DNA from 2 places in the Alcaligenes ammonioxydans genome. Region 1 is predicted to be linked to the other one. Evidence: riboswitches for the same ligand, from Rfam matches in the RefSeq annotation. Region 1 holds a riboswitch; the other holds the start of a gene.
What was found. A riboswitch is a leader RNA that binds a small molecule or an ion and turns the genes downstream of it on or off. The one in region 1 is predicted to bind FMN.
Positions count from the first base shown of each region.

Region 2: it holds a riboswitch for FMN, as region 1 does, so the genes downstream of both, FE795_RS08515 (riboflavin synthase) here and FE795_RS15190 (6,7-dimethyl-8-ribityllumazine synthase) in region 1, are expected to answer to the same signal.

Region 1 covers NZ_CP049362.1:3,312,335-3,320,297, forward strand. The annotation lists gene gpmA (2,3-diphosphoglycerate-dependent phosphoglycerate mutase) at 1-43, opposite strand, end outside; gene FE795_RS15150 (rhodanese-like domain-containing protein) at 205-552, shown strand; gene grxC (glutaredoxin 3) at 575-832, shown strand; gene secB (protein-export chaperone SecB) at 872-1,366, shown strand; gene FE795_RS15165 (NAD(P)H-dependent glycerol-3-phosphate dehydrogenase) at 1,366-2,418, shown strand; gene FE795_RS15170 (Bug family tripartite tricarboxylate transporter substrate binding protein) at 2,493-3,491, shown strand; gene FE795_RS15175 (tRNA (cytidine(34)-2'-O)-methyltransferase) at 3,653-4,123, opposite strand; gene FE795_RS15180 (ComF family protein) at 4,178-4,927, opposite strand; gene FE795_RS15185 (methyltransferase domain-containing protein) at 5,009-5,923, shown strand; FMN riboswitch at 6,026-6,167, shown strand; gene FE795_RS15190 (6,7-dimethyl-8-ribityllumazine synthase) at 6,264-6,755, shown strand; gene FE795_RS15195 (response regulator) at 6,865-7,560, opposite strand; gene FE795_RS15200 (sensor histidine kinase) at 7,582-7,963, opposite strand, start outside.
Region 2 covers NZ_CP049362.1:1,843,087-1,851,049, forward strand. The annotation lists gene FE795_RS08505 (LLM class flavin-dependent oxidoreductase) at 1-1,235, shown strand, start outside; gene FE795_RS08510 (SDR family NAD(P)-dependent oxidoreductase) at 1,388-2,137, shown strand; FMN riboswitch at 2,195-2,339, shown strand; gene FE795_RS08515 (riboflavin synthase) at 2,491-3,126, shown strand; gene FE795_RS08520 (AAA family ATPase) at 3,316-3,846, opposite strand; gene FE795_RS08525 (aspartate ammonia-lyase) at 4,405-5,844, shown strand; gene FE795_RS08530 (dicarboxylate/amino acid:cation symporter) at 5,892-7,211, shown strand; gene FE795_RS08535 (ATP-binding protein) at 7,359-7,963, shown strand, end outside.

The sequences.
Region 1 (7,963 bases):
TCCACTGGCTTTCGCCGTGCCGCATCAATACAAGTTTATACATGGTAAAAACAGCCTCGAGGTTGAAAAATTGGCGCCACTCTATAATCGTGTGATCCGACCTTTTTTTCTTGCTTTTCTTGGTAATCAACAGGATTTAACGTGGACTTCATCTTAAGTCAGAACAATCTTCTAATTTTAGCAATTGCGGTGCTTGCCGGCATTATGCTGTTAATACCCAGCTTTTTCAAAGGCCGTGCCGGGCGCGCAGTTTCAAGCTCTGAAGCGGTACAGATGGTAAACCAGAAAGACGCTATTTTGATTGATCTACGTAGCGCCGATCAGTTCAAGACCGCGGCAATTGCGCAATCGCGCAACATCCCGGCTGCCGACCTTGACGCCAAGGCCAACAGCCTGCCCAAAGACAAACCTGTCATCCTGGTGTGTGAAACTGGCCGTAGCGCCCAACGCAGCGTTGCGGTTCTGCGCAAACATGGCATTGAGCAGGCCTACACACTGGAAGGCGGTATCCAGGGCTGGATGCAGGCCAGTCTGCCCGTCAAAAAATCGTAAGCTCTCCTTCTACGAGGCTCTCATGGCAAAAGTCACGATGTACTCCACAATGGTGTGCCCTTATTGTGTGCGCGCTGAAATGCTGCTCAAACAACGCGGCGTCACCGAAATCAATAAAATCCTGATTGATCGCGAACCGGAACAGCGCGCCCTGATGATGGAGCGTACCGGTCGACGTACGGTTCCCCAAATCTACATTGGCGACACCCATGTAGGTGGCTACGATGATCTGGCCGCTTTGGACCGTGAAGGTGGTCTGCTGCCTTTGCTGGCTGCCTGATTTTTTTTCTAACCATTTTTTTATCCCATAGGATCACCCATGGCCGACCAGAACAACACAGCCGCTGAACAAGAAGCTCAACAACCCAGCTTCAGCCTGCAGCGCACCTACATCAAAGACCTGTCCATCGAAATGCCCAATGCCCCCCAGATCTTTCTGGAGCAAGAGGCCCCTTCCGTGGAAGTGTCCATCAATGTGGGCGGCCAGCGCCTGGCTGACACGGTTTACGAAAGCACCGTGACCGCCACAGTGACCACACGCATTGGCGACAAGGTCATGTACTTGGTGGAAGCCACCCAGGCCGGTATTTTTGAAGCTGCCAACATTCCTGAAGAGCAGCTCGAGCCCTTGCTGGGCATTGTGTGCCCCACCATGCTGTACCCATACTTGCGCGCTGCCGTGGCCGACGCCATCAACCGTACGTCCCTGCCTGCCCTGCATCTGACGGAAGTGAACTTCCAGTCCCTGTACGAGCAGCGCCTGGCTCAGCAACAGGGCGCAGCCCAAACTGACGGCCAGCCTTTGCAGGCCTGATGATGTCAAACGCGCACACTCCTGTTCGTGTCGCAGTCCTGGGCGCAGGCAGTTGGGGCACGGCGCTGGCCGCCCTGGCCAGCCTCCAGGCTCCCACGATGGTGTGGGCGCGCAAATCATCCACAGCTCATGCCATCGGGCAGGATCATCGCAATCCCGCCTACCTGCCCGATGTCCTGCTCCCCGAATCGCTACAAGCCAGCGACAATCTGAAGCACGTCATGGATTTCGCACTGGCCGACGATACCGGGCCCGCCCTCATCATTCTGGGTGTGCCTGTTCGTGGTCTGGCACAGACCTGTGTGGACCTGGCGCAGCACTTGCCCGCCACACGCCGTCATCCTGTCCTGTTGGTCTGGACCTGCAAAGGCTTTCATCAGGAAAGCGGTTTACTACCCCATCAGATTGTGCGCGAAAGCCTGCCTGAGCGCCCCTGGTTAGGCCGGGCCGTATTGTCTGGTCCCTCTTTCGCGCTGGAAGTGGCCAAAGGCCTGCCTGTCGCCCTGACCCTGGCCTGCCAACCCGCCTCCATGGCGGACATCGCCCTGGCCGCTCTGCATGGCAAGCAAGCCCGCCTCTACACCAGCACCGACATGATCGGTGTGGAAGTCGGTGGCGCTGTCAAAAACATCATGGCAATTGCCTGCGGCATTGCCGACGCACTGGGCCTGGGCCACAACGCCCGTGCCGCCCTGATTACCCGAGGCCTGGCTGAAATGCAGCGTCTGGGTGTCGCTCTGGGCGGTCACGCAGAAACCTTCTTCGGACTGGCCGGTCTGGGAGATCTGGTCCTGACCGCGACCGGCGAGCTCTCCCGCAACCGGCAAGTTGGCCTGGCGCTGGGCGCCGGAGAAAGCCTGGACAGCATCCTGGCCACCGGCATTACGGCCGAGGGGGTACGCTGCGCCCGCGCGGTTCTGGAGATGGGCAAGGCGCACCACATTGAACTCCCCATTACCGCCGCGGTCTGCCAGATTCTGTTTGAACAGCTCTCCCCGCGTGAAGCCGTCCACGCCTTGCTCACTCGCGAGGCCAAGCAGGAAGGCCATTAACCCCGCTTGCCATCTGGTCTGGCTTCTCCTTGTCAGGCCGGCGGTCAACCGTCTTTTTATTCAACATCAAAACAATGTCATTGCTTGCTCGTTCTCGTGATCTTCTGCTCCGCTCCGTGCTGGGGCTGGCCTGCACCGGTTTGCTGGCGCAGGCTGCTCAGGCCCAGTCCAGCTGGCCTGAACGTCCCATTCAGATGGTGGTGCCCTTCCCGGCAGGCTCCTCGCCTGACGCGCTGGCCCGTGCCATTTCCGAACCCCTTTCCCAGGCCCTGGGGCAGACCATCATTGTGGACAATCGCCCGGGTGCAGGCGGCAATATCGGCACCCGCTTTGTTGCTCATGCCAAGCCCGACGGCTACACCCTGCTGCTGACCATTAACGGCCCCATGGTGACGGCTCCCACCCTTTACAAGACCTCGCTGGGCTACGACCCGCTGAACGATCTGCAGCCTGTCTCCATGATTGGCACCAGCCCCAACGTTCTGGTCGTACCGGCTGACTCACCCGCCAATACAGTAGAGGAGTTCATTGCCCTGGCCAAATCCCGCCCCGGTGAATTGAACTACGGCTCTGTCGGCCCCGGCAGCTCGGCCCACCTGGCGATGGCCATGCTCGAGCATGCCGTCGACATCAAGCTGGAGCAAATCCCCTACTCCGGTTTTCCACAAATTCTGACGGCCATTATTGGCGGAGACATTGACGCCGCCTTCATGGTTCCAGGCATTGCCATGCCGCAGGTTGAGGCTGGTAAAGTCAAGGCATTGGCCGTGACGTCCCTGCAGCCCAGCGAATTGCTGCCGGACTTAACCACCATGGCACAAGCCGGTCTGGAAAACTTCGAGGCAATCTCCTGGGATGCTTTCTTTGTCCCTCACAACACCTCGGAGGATGTCGTCAAACGTCTGAACCAGGAAATCACCACCATCTTGCAACGCGACGATATCAAGGCCAAGCTCAAGGCCTTTTACTTTTCGTCCGAACCCTCCACCCCCCAAGCGCTGACGGACAAGATCGTGGCCGACAAAGCTCGTTGGGATGAGGTGATCGAACGCCTGAATCTGTCGCTGGAATAAAAGCCTCGACTCATTCCTCTGCAAATGGCCCTGCGAACCTCTTGGTTGCAGGGCCATCTTTCTGTGGATTCGACCACCATCACGCACAGTCCGTCCAAGCTCAACGGACTGTGCCGCCTCACTGCCAGCCCCATGTCATGGCGAAGCAGACCAGCCCCCCTTTACACCCCGCCCTCATAGCCTGCCTGCCGCCAGGCCTCAAACACACAGACCGCCACCGCATTGGACAGGTTCAAACTACGCTGCCCAGCCAGCATGGGCAAACGAATCCGCTGCTCCTGAGGAAACAATGCAAGCTGTTCGGCCGACAAACCTGCAGTTTCACAACCAAACACAAACACATCACCCGGCTTGAAGCTTTGCTCCGCCAGCAAATGGCTGCCGCGCGTCGTCAGAGCAAAAGCCCGATCGGCCGCGGTGCCGGTGGCGCGCAACGCCTCTTCAAGGCTGTCATGCACCTTGACCTGGGCCCATTCGTGATAGTCCAAGCCGGCACGGCGCAGCTTGCTGTCCTCAAGCTCAAAGCCCAAAGGCCGTACCAGATGCAGGACACAGCCTGTATTGGCCGCCAGACGAATGACATTGCCCGTATTGGGAGGAATCTCGGGCGAAACCAGGACGATATGAAACATGAAGAACCCAAAAAAACACAGAAAAGCCGCCAGCTGGCGACGCAACAGAAAAGACTAGAACCTCGTTGACTTCCAGGGCGCCCGAGCCGCGACCAAGGCATACACCGGGCCGGCGCCGGCCACACGACAGGCACGCGCCAGTGCATCCAGCGTGGCCCCCGTCGTCAACACATCATCGATGAGCAGCACGGCACGCCCGTCAAGCGGCTCCAGCACCTGAAAAACACCCCGCATGGCTTGCCTGCGAGCCTGACGCCCCAGAAACTTCTGGGCCACGTCCTGACGTGGCGACAATGCGACGACATGCAGACATGCCGCTAAACCCAAACGACGCGCTACGCGCTGAGCCAGCACGGCTGCCGGGTTAAAACCCCGACGGCGCAAGGCGTCGCGTTGTGAGGGAACCGCTATGACCCGACACCCATCATCCAGTGCTGGCCCGTAACGGCGCCATTGCTGCAACATCAATTCCGCCAGCACCGCTGCCACCTCCAGCCGACGGGAAATTTTAAACGCATGAATCAACATATCGCCAGGATGTTCATAGTCAAACCCGGCCACGGTGGCTTGCAAGGAAAATTGCCCCGCTCCGCAATCCGGGCAGGCCAGCAAGGCCAGGGGCGGCAAGGCCAGCGCACACCGTGGGCATCGCAAGTCATGAACCGGCCTGAGCAGGGCATGACGACACCAGGGACACAGCGCCCCGCTTGGTGAACGCAAGCCACACAACATGCAGGGGCGGGCCGGCAGGGGAAGCCCTACAAGACGATGGAGCGACTCGCGCCCGAACTGGGGATGCGCCATAATAGATCATTACCTTTCAGAGCCAGGCTGATCCGATCACAGCACAAGCTCCTGATCCACGCCAGCAACGTCCGCGCAATTATGTCCCAGTTACCTTCTTTGCCTATCAACTCCGCCCACGTCGAGCAGCAATTCAATCGCCGCGCTCCCCTGGATCACGCTCAGTTTCTCTACGGTGAAGTCGCCCAGCGGATGTTGTCCCGGCTGGCCTTGGTACGGTTACAGCCCACGCATATTCTGGATGCAGGCTGTGGCGCCAGCCACGCGCTCGAACCGTTACGCTCACGCTATCCGGACATGAAATACACCGGTCTGGATCGCAGCGCGAAGTTGCTGGACGTGGCTCGCGAGCGTTACCAGTCCAAACCCAGCCTTTGGCAGAAACTGCGCAATCAGCCTACCCCGGCTGCCAGCTGGATTCAGGCTGATATGGCCGATACCGGCCTACCGGCTGAAAGCCAGGAACTGATCTGGTCGAATATGGCCCTGCACTGGCACCCCGAGCCCCATCGGGTACTGGCCGAATGGAATCGTCTGCTCAAACCTGAAACGCTGGTGATGTTCTCCTGCCTGGGGCCCGGTTCTTTTGCCGAACTGCGCAGCGCCATGGAGCAGGCAGACCTGGGCACCAGAACGCTGGAATTCGTGGACATGCACGACTTTGGTGATCTGCTGCTGGAAAGCGGCTTTGCCGATCCTGTCATGGATCAGGAACTCGTCACCCTTACGTACCGCAGCGCCGAGAAACTGCTGGATGATCTGCGCCTGCTGGGCGGCAACCCGCACCCTCAGCGCAAGGCTAGCCTGAGCACCTTGCCCTGGCGTCAGCGTCTGCTCAATGCGCTGGAAAAGCAGCGCCACATGGACGGAACCCTGCACCTGAGCCTGGAAATAGCGTACGGACATGCCTGGCGTGCCCGCAGTCGCCGCAGCACTCATGGAGAGGTGAGCGTACCCATCTCCACCATCAGCCGCCGTCCCAAGCCTCAGGAATAGGCGGCACCCCCAAGCCCGTTCCAAGGATGGGCAAGCAGATGGGCCCTCTCTGACAAAAAAATGGTTTAGGGGTACACTTTTGCGGTTAGCCAAGCTGGCTAACAATGTTCTCAGGGCGGGGTGCAAGTCCCCACCGGCGGTAATGGCACAGCCTAGCCCGCGAGCGCCTGACCTTGTGTCAGGGACAGCAGACCCGGTGTGATTCCGGGGCCGACGGTATAGTCCGGATAAAGAGAGAACGGGATATCTTCACCCCTGTACAGGAGCCATCCTGTTGGGGGCTTGAGCTGTCCTGCTTCCTGCATGCCCTGTTTTTGTTGTCATAAAACAGGAAACCAACATGAACAGCATTACCCCAGCCAATCGTCTGGCCCCTCGCATCGCTTTTATTCAAGCTTGCTGGCACAAGGACATTGTGGATCAGGCCCGCCAGGGCTTTATCGACGAAGTCACCTCCTTGGGCCATGACAGCAGCCTGATCGACTTCTTTGAAGTAGGCGGTGCTTTTGAAATCCCGCTACATGCACAGCGTCTGGCCCAATCGGGACAATACGCGGCGATTGTAGCGGCGGGCCTGGTCGTAGATGGTGGCATCTATCGCCACGACTTTGTGGCCACCGCAGTCATTCAGGGCTTGATGCAAGTGCAGCTCAGCACTAATGTGCCTGTGTTTTCAGTCGTGCTGACTCCGCACCACTTCCATGATGGCAAGGAGCACCACGATTACTTCCATCGTCACTTTGTGATCAAGGGCCAGGAAGCGGCCCGCACGTGTCTGGATACCGTCGCCAAGTTGCAGTCCCTGCCTGTGGCACAGGTCGCCGCGCTCTAAACGACAAGGCGGCCTGTCAGGCCGCCCCTCCATCCCCCCCGGCCCGCTGCTCCTGGCAGCGTCGGGACAGACTCAAACCCTGTCGACCCCTATTGGGGCACGGCCCGTCTCAAGACTGGTTACGCTTGCGCGACGAGTCGATACCCAGCTGTTTGAGTTTGCGGTACAAGTGGGTTCGCTCCAGACCGGTACGCTCGGACACGCGAGTCATGCTGTGATTTTCACGGCGCAGATGATATTCAAAATAAATGCGCTCGAACTCGTCACGCGCTTCACGCAAGGGCAAATCCAGGGAAATGCTGCCCAACTGGGACTCATCCTGCTCGACCTCGGGTACGGTCATGGCAGGGGCCATGCCAGGCGCCATCGGCGCTGCCTCAGGACGACGCTCCCCACCCTGCACCACCGGACGAGCTGCCGCTGCCAATGTCTTGGGCGCAACGGTACGCTCCAGACCGGAAGCAACGGTCTTGAGCAAACGCTGCATGGTGATTGGCTTTTCCAGGAAATCCACTGCACCGATACGGGTGGCTTCCACCGCCGTATCCACCGTGGCGTGGCCGCTCATCATGACCACCGGCATATCCAGCAAGCCTTGGGAAGCCCACTCTTTGAGCAGACTGACACCGTCTGTGTCTGGCATCCAGATATCCAGCAAGACCAGATCGGGGCGGCCCCGCAAGCGTGCCTCGCGAGCCTGGGCGGCATTCTCTGCCAATTGCACGGTATGTCCTTCGTCGTAAAGAATTTCCGACAAAAGTTCCCGAATGCCGATTTCGTCATCAACTACCAGAATTCTGGCCATAAAACGTCACCTACGTGATTTTTACGCATTATCGTTTGCTCGCCGCCCAGAGTCCAGACGAATATGCTGGCCAGCAAGCCGGGTAAAGAGGATGGAAATGCGAGCCCCCCCCTCACGGCGATTGGAAACATCGATTCTGCCGCCGTGCTCCTCGATGATTTTCTTAACTATAGCAAGTCCCAGACCCGTGCCGGTGGGCTTGGTGGTTACGTATGGTTCAAAAACACGCACCAGCATCTGCGGATCAAAACCCGGCCCGTTATCTGAGACCACAAAACTGACCGTCGTAGCCGAGTCGGAACCTTCTACGCCTGCAATCATGGTTTTAACAAATACATGCGCCTGGTCAAGTGATTGATCCTGGGCAGCGGCTTCCCGAGCATTGGCCAGCAGATTATGAATA
Region 2 (7,963 bases), 1.5 Mb from region 1:
GGCGCCATCCCGAATCTCAGGTTGAGCGCTTGGGCGATATCCGCTTTTATGAAGAGCTGGCGCAGATTGCCGAGCGCGGCAAACTGGATGCGATTTTCTTTGCCGATGGTCAGTCCAGCGATAATGTGGCAGATGGACCGCGCTGGTTTCTGGAGCCCTTGACCATGATGGCCGCGCTGGCGCGAGCCACTGAGCGTATTGGTCTGATCAGCACCGTCTCGAGCACCTTTTACACCCCCTTTGTAGCGGCGCGCATGTTGTGTTCCCTGGACCATCTGTCCCAAGGGCGGATGGGCTGGAACGTGGTGACCTCGATGTTTGATGCCGAAGCACGTAACCATGGCTATGAAGCCATGCCTGACCATGCCTGGCGCTACGCCCGAGCCGAAGAATTCGTAGATACCGCACTGAAGCTGTTCGACTCCTGGAGCGACAGTGCCTTGGTGATGGACAGGCAGGGTGATTACGCCAAGGTGGATCAGGTGCGTCAGATCCTGCATAAAGGCGATCATTTCCTGGTGGATGGCCCCCTGACCTTGCCGCGCTCGCCTCAAGGACAGCCGGTGCTGTTTCAGGCCGGTGCGTCTGAACAGGGACGGGATCTGGCAGCGCGCAAGGCCGAAGCCATTTACGCCGTGGCGTATGACTTGCCCTCGGCTCAAGCCTATTACCGTGACATCAAACGACGCGTGCGTGAAGCGGGTCGTGGTGTGGATGTGCCTGTCATGCCGGGGCTGGTGACCTATGTGGGCTCCACCATGCAAGAGGCGCGCCGCAAGCAAGAGGAGCTGGATGCATTGCTGCCTACCCAGACCTCCTTGCGGCAACTGGGCATGTTTGTCGGGCAGGACTGCATGAACTGGGAGCTTGATGCACCGGTTCCGCCATTGCCTGCGCTGGAAAGTTTCAAGGGCCCCAAGGGGCGTTATGCCACCATGCTGCGCATCATTGAAACGGAAAAACCGACAGTCCGGCAATTGTTGGGGCGGATTGCTGCCGGTGGTGGTCACTGCACCATGGTCGGTACGCCCGAGTCCATTGCCGATCAGATTGAACATTGGTGGCGTAATGAGGGCGCCGACGGCTTTAACTTGATGCCTCCGTCCTTGCCCAATGGCATTGGTGACTTTGTGGAGCAGGTCATCCCCGTTTTACAAAAGCGCGGTCTGTTCCGTCAGGAATACGAGCACACCAGCTTGCGGGGGCATCTGGGGCTGGAGCGTCCAGCGGCCTGATGCCCGGAGCAGAAAAAAGCGGGCATTGCCATGGACGAATTTGTCCGCTTTTTCCCTAGGGGGAAGGGGCTACGAAGTTCCTGAAGTTTGCTATCCTTAATGCTTTAATTGTCGCCTGCTTAACGAGCAGCGAGCTGTATAGGGATCGCACTATGAAAACCGCCGTTGTCACCGGGGCCTCCTCAGGGTTTGGGGCTGCTCTGGCCCGTAAACTGGTCGCTGAAGGGCATACCGTGCTGGGCCTGGCGCGTCGTCAGGACAAGCTGGACGCCCTTGCTGCCGAGCTGGGCGAGCGTTTTTTTCCGGTCAGCGTGGATCTGACGGATCGTGCGCGTGCAGATGCGGTGCTCGGCGACCTAATGGCCCGGTTCCCCAATATCGATGTGCTGATCAATAATGCGGGTCTGGCGCTGGGCGTGGACAAGGCTCAGGATGCCAAGCTGGAGCAATGGGACACCATGGTGGCCACCAATATCAGCGCGTTGCTGCACATTACGCACGCTTTGCTGCCAGGTATGGTCAAGCAGAACAAGGGCCACATCATCAATCTGGGCTCGACGGCGGGCGAATATGCCTACGCAGGTGGCAATGTGTACGGCGCCACCAAGGCTTTTGTGCATCAACTGGGCCTGAACCTGCGTGCCGACCTGTCGGGTACGGCAGTTCGTGTGTCTACCGTGGCTCCTGGCCTCTGTTCCGGTACGGATTTCTCTACCGTTCGTCTGGGCGATAAAGATAAAGCTGCTGCGCTGTACCAGAACGTGGATGCGCTGACGCCCGAGGACATCGCCAACACCATTGCCTGGATCATGAACGCGCCTGCCCATATGAATGTCAACTACATCGAGTTGATGCCGGTGGCGCAAAGCTTTGCAGGCTTGAGCGTGCATCGCAAGGCTTAAGCTTGGCGACCGGCCCTGGTCTGGCTTGATTAGACTTGGGCTCCGGTCTTACACTGCAAACGTCTTCAGGGCGGGGTGAAATTCCCCACCGGCGGTAAGGGAGCCATTCCCCAGCCCGCGAGCGCTTTCCGCCAGAGAAAGGTCAGCAGATCAGGTGAGAAACCTGGGCCGACGGTGAGAGTCCGGATGAAAGAAGATGAAGCATCGCTGCCTTGATCACAAGGCAGCGACGTGTTTTATTGTTGCCCGGAGGACGCATTGTTTAATCAAGGATGCGTTCAAATGAAAAATCTGAAAATCTCCCCTGCATTAGCCGTTGGTCTTTTGCATGAATTTTGCGAAGGAGCGTGCTGATGTATACCGGAATTGTTAAAGCGGTTCGTCCTCTTACCGCGGTCAAGGCCGAGCTGGGCCGTACCGAGTTTGAAATTGATTTCACCGACGAATTGCTGGTGGATCTGCAACTGGGCGCCAGTGTCAGCGTGGAAGGCACATGCCTGAGCGTGACCAGTATTTCTGGCCACAAAGTTACTTTTGATGCGATTCCCGTCACGCTGGAGCGGACGAACCTGGGCACGCTCAAGACAGGTGATCTGGTCAATATCGAACGATCGGCCAAGCTGAACGAGGAAATTGGTGGTCATGTGATGGCTGGCCATATCGCAACGACTGCTGAAGTGCTGGAACTGAGCATTACCGAGGCCGGCAACCGTCTGCGTTTTCAGATGCCGGAAGATTGGGCGAAATACGTGTTCCCGCGTGGTTTTCTGGGTGTTAATGGCTGCAGCCTGACCGTGGCGGACGTGGAGGATGGCGTTGTGACCATCAATCTGATTCCCGAAACATTGCGCCAGACAACATTTTCTCGTTACAAGGCAGGCGATAGACTCAATATCGAAGTGGATCAACAGACGGTTGTTCTGGTTGACGTGCTGGAGCGTACGGTGGCAGGCACGATGGCGCGCGTGATGCCTGGTTTTAAAGACTGAGTCACGCATGAGTTAAGTGCAAAGGGCCGCTAGTTCTAAAACTGGCGGCCCTTTTTGTGTGTCTGTGCTTTTTAAGCACTCACAAAGCTCGGAATGAAATGCAGTACAGGTGCTAGAGAACATAGCCACTCTAGTGACGATCAGCCATTTTCCAATGGCCTGATGCGCTGCGCACCAAAGCTTGCTCCGCTATTGATTCAGTGTTTCCAAGACAAAATCAGCGCGGTTTTCTACGCTTGTTTTGGGCAGCAGGCGCACTTGGTATCCCAGCAGGGGATAGACACGCTCCAGACGTTCATACTCATGCAAAGCCGCGTTCATGTCGTGACGGCGCTCTGGATCAACTTCGTATATTTCAGGCCAGGGGGGCGTAAAGAACACCTGTGAATGATAAGGGTGAGTCTTGTTGAGTTCGTCCAGCAGTGGAGTACCTGTTAACTCTTCTAAAGCAGCTGCGGCGTCAATCAATCCTCGATCAAAAAATACCCAAGGGCCATCTTTGGGCGCGGTTGAGTAGTCAGTCTGCGCGACCTGTATCGCTTCTTTCAGGAAGGCCTCCATATCCTGCCAGGGGAGGGCAGAGCCACCATTGCCCCACTGCTCCTGCACGATACGCCGTCCAGGCTCCTGTATAACCGTATAGCCACGATTTTGTAGCTCGGATAACAGAGTGGATTTACCGCCGCCGGAGCAGCCGGAAATGAGGACAAATGTAGACATAAAGAAATCCAGATCAACAAAGGATAAAGGCTTGGCGACGATGCGCCGCGCCCCGAAACTAAGACCGGAGGGAAGGAGGGAAGGAGGGAAGGAGGGAAGGAGGGAAGTGGCCTTATTTTAAGGCTGGGACGGGAAATGGTGAAATGCCTGGCCTTGAGTACATAACTTCCTAAAACGCTGGTAAGTAGGCATCTTTCATAAATAATAAAATGCAATTAACGGAAAAGAAATATAAGCATTGAAAAAGAATGTCTACAGCAAAAAGAGGGCGGTTTTGGTGAAGAAGCGGCAGAGTGACACGGCTGGCTACCGATCAACGCATGGGCACACGTGTATGGTCAGATGCATTCTGTTCGGATTTCCGTCTTTTTAGAGTTTGTTCTGTTCGGAAATCCGAACGGAAAGGGGCGTATTGTTGGTGCTAATACAATCAGCACACAAAAAATGACTTGTTTTTCAATAGACTAATGTCAGCAAAGAGTCTTGGCACAGTTGTTGCTTTTAGCTCCGTACAAGAACCCCAGTATTGGGGGCCCTTAAAAAAAACGGAGAGATGACATGACTGATTGCGCCGCAACGGCTAACACTCGTCTGGAGAAAGACCTGCTGGGTACGCGCCCCGTACCTGACTTGGTGTATTTTGGCGTACACACCTTGCGAGCCGTCGAAAACTTCAGGATTACGGCGACAACTATCGCCAACTACCCCGATTTGATCCGAGCCCTGGCACAGATTAAAGCGTCCGCCGCACAGGCCAACCATGCACTGGGGGCATTGGATGCCGCCAAGAAAGAAGCGATTGTGCAGGCGTGCCGGGAAATTGAGGCTGGCCAGCATCACGACCATTTTGTGGTGGATGTGATTCAGGGGGGGGCAGGAACTTCTACCAATATGAATGCGAATGAAGTGATCGCTAACCGTGCTCTGGAAATTCTGGGTCACCAACGCGGGCAGTACGGGTTCCTTCACCCTAATGAGGATGTAAACCTGGGGCAATCTACCAATGATGTGTACCCCACCGCCTTGAAACTGGCTGCCTATCAGGGTGCGACCCGTTTACTGACTGCCTTGGAGTATTTGCAGCAAGCCTTTGATCGCAAAGCTCACGCTTTCAAAGATCTGTTGAAAATGGGGCGCACGCAGTTGCAGGAAGCAGTCCCCATGACACTCGGGCAAGAATTTGCGGTTTACGCCGGCATGATTGCCAAAGATCGCCTGTGCCTGACCGAGGCCATGCAAGAGCTGTGTGAAATCAATCTAGGCGCGACGGCGATCGGGACGGGGATCAATACGGAGCCACGCTATGCCGAACTGGTTACGCGCCTGCTGTCCTCGAACACGGGTATCAGTCTGCGTAGCGCATCGGATCTGATTCTGGCCACGCAGGACTGCAGCGCGTTCGTACAGCTGTCCGGTGCCTTAAAACGCATTGCCGTCACCTTGTCCAAGACTTGCAACGACTTGCGTTTGCTCTCAAGTGGTCCACGTGCAGGCATTGGTGAGATCAATTTGCCTCCTCGCCAGGCGGGCTCTTCCATCATGCCCGGCAAAGTCAATCCCGTTATCCCAGAAGCCGTCAGTCAGATTGCCTTTGAAGTCTTTGGTAATGATGTGACCGTCTCCTTTGCAGCCGAAGCCGGTCAGCTTCAACTTAACGCGTTTGAGCCCATTATCGCCCACAGTCTTTACAAGAGCCTGCGTCATCTGCAGCGTGGATGCATGATTTTGGCCGACTACTGCGTGGACGCGATTACCGCCAATCCCCAGCGTCTGGCAGACAGCGTCAGCAACTCCATCGGCTTGGTCACGGCGCTTAATCCGTTGATCGGCTATACCGCGGCCACCGCTATTGCCAAGCAGGCGCATGAAACCGGTAAAGGGGTGGCTGAGCTGATTCTGGAGCAAGGTTTGTTAAGCGCGGACGAACTGGCTCAGGCCTTACAGCCTGAGCAACTGATCGCGCCGCGCGCCTCCAAAACCACGGAACAAACTCTTTAATTAAAAATCGACAGGCCCGCGCACGGGCCGATACGGGAGATGAACGCATGAAGCTGAATAAGCAAACCACATGGATTCTGATTGCCATGGTACTGGGCGTGGTAGTGGGTTATATCTGCCACAAGATGGCCGACACCCCTGAACAGGCGCATGCCATTGCCAGCTACTTTGGCATGGTGACGGATATGTTCCTGCGCTTGATCAAGATGATCATTGCTCCGTTGATTTTCGCCACGCTGGTTGCCGGTATGGCCAGCATGGATGATGCGGCAACTGTTGGTCGTATCGGGGGCCGTGCTGTGGGCTGGTTTTTGCTGGCCTCGCTGGTATCGCTGACGGTAGGGTTGATTTTTGCCAATATCTTCCAGCCTGGTGCGAATGTTGGCATTCCCTTGCCGGCCGAATCGGCTCATTTGGGGGTGGATACCTCGGCGCTGAATCTGAAAACGTTTCTGACGCATGTTGTGCCACGTAACTTTTTTGAATCCATGTCCAAGAACGAGATTTTGCAGATCCTGGTGTTCTCGGTATTTTTTGGACTGGCCTTGGGCAAAGTGCGTGGTAACCCTCAGGCCAACATCCTGGCGCAAACGATTGAGGGCGCAGTGCCAGTGATGCTGACCGTCACCAACTACGTCATGTACTTTGCACCACTGGGCGTGTTTGCCGCTGTTGCCAATATCATCACGACCGAAGGGCTGGGTATTTTGGCCGTCTATGGCAAGTTTCTGGGCAGCTTTTATGCCACCTTGGTGGTGCTGTGGGCGATTTTGCTTGCCGCGGGATTTCTGGTGCTCAAGGGCCGGGTATTCACCCTGTTCAAAGAAATCCGTCAACCGATGTTACTGGGCTTTTCGACGGCCTCCAGCGAAGCCGCCTATCCTCGTTTGATGGAAAAGCTGGAAGTGTTCGGTGTACGCAAGCGTGTTATCGGTTTTGTCCTCCCGCTGGGTTATTCCTTCAACCTGGACGGCTCCATGATCTATACCGCTTTTGCGGCGCTGTTCATCTCTCAGGCATATGACGTGCCGCTCACCATGCAACAGCAAATTATCATGCTGTTGGTGTTGATGATTTCCAGTAAAGGTATTGCCGGCGTACCACGCTCTGCGCTGGTCGTCGTGGCAGCAGTTTTGCCTATGTTTGGGCTGCCTGAGGCTGGTGTATTATTGATCATGGGTATTGATCACTTTCTGGACATGGGCCGCACTGCGACAAATGTATTGGGTAACGGCATTGCCACAGCCGTTGTCGCCAAATGGGAAGGTGCCATCGATGCGCCTGACCAGGCGGACAGCAAGGCGACAGGCTCACCACAGCTCCAGCCCGGGCAGGCAGGCCCGGACTCAGCACCCGCTGTCGCCTGACATCTTCCGTGTCGATATAGCGGCTGTTTACTAAATATTCTACGTAAGTGGCCGCTACGTTTTATGCATTTGCCCCGATTTATTCGTCTTCATAAAGTCCTGTTGTTGCTGATATTGATTGCGTCACTGTCAGCCTTGGCGGGCGTGATGGCTTACCGAGCTGGTGAATCATTCGGACTGTCCAGCTTGCAGGAGTCGGGGCGGCAGCGTCTGGATTTGTATGCGCTGACACTACGCCACGAAGTCGAGAAGTATGAGTATCTGCCCAAGATGCTGGAGCTGGATCAAGAAGTGGTGGGGCTGTTGGAGCGGGGCACCCGGTCCTCGCGCGAGGTCAGCCGTCATCTGGAGCGCTTGAACGAGCGCGCCCAGACCCGCGTGATTTATATCCTCGGCCGTCAGGGTCAGGTTCTGGCGACCAGCAACTGGCAAGAGGCCGATAGTTATCTGGGGGAAGATCTTTCCTACCGCCATTATTTCACCGAAGCGCGTGAAGGACGGCCCGGATTCTTTTTTGGAGTTGGAACCACACGGGGTGAGGCCGGCTATTACATTTCCTCCCCCATCACCCAGGCAGGGCAGGTGATCGGCGTGGCCGTCATCAAGGTGGATCTGGATCGCCTGCAGGATTCCTGGACCCACGCTCAAGCGCCGGTGATAGTGTCCGATCACTATGGTGTGGCGATTCTGTCTTCGGTGCCCGCCTGGAAATTTACTGCCAGTCAGCCCCTGAGCGAAGATGTGCAGCTGCA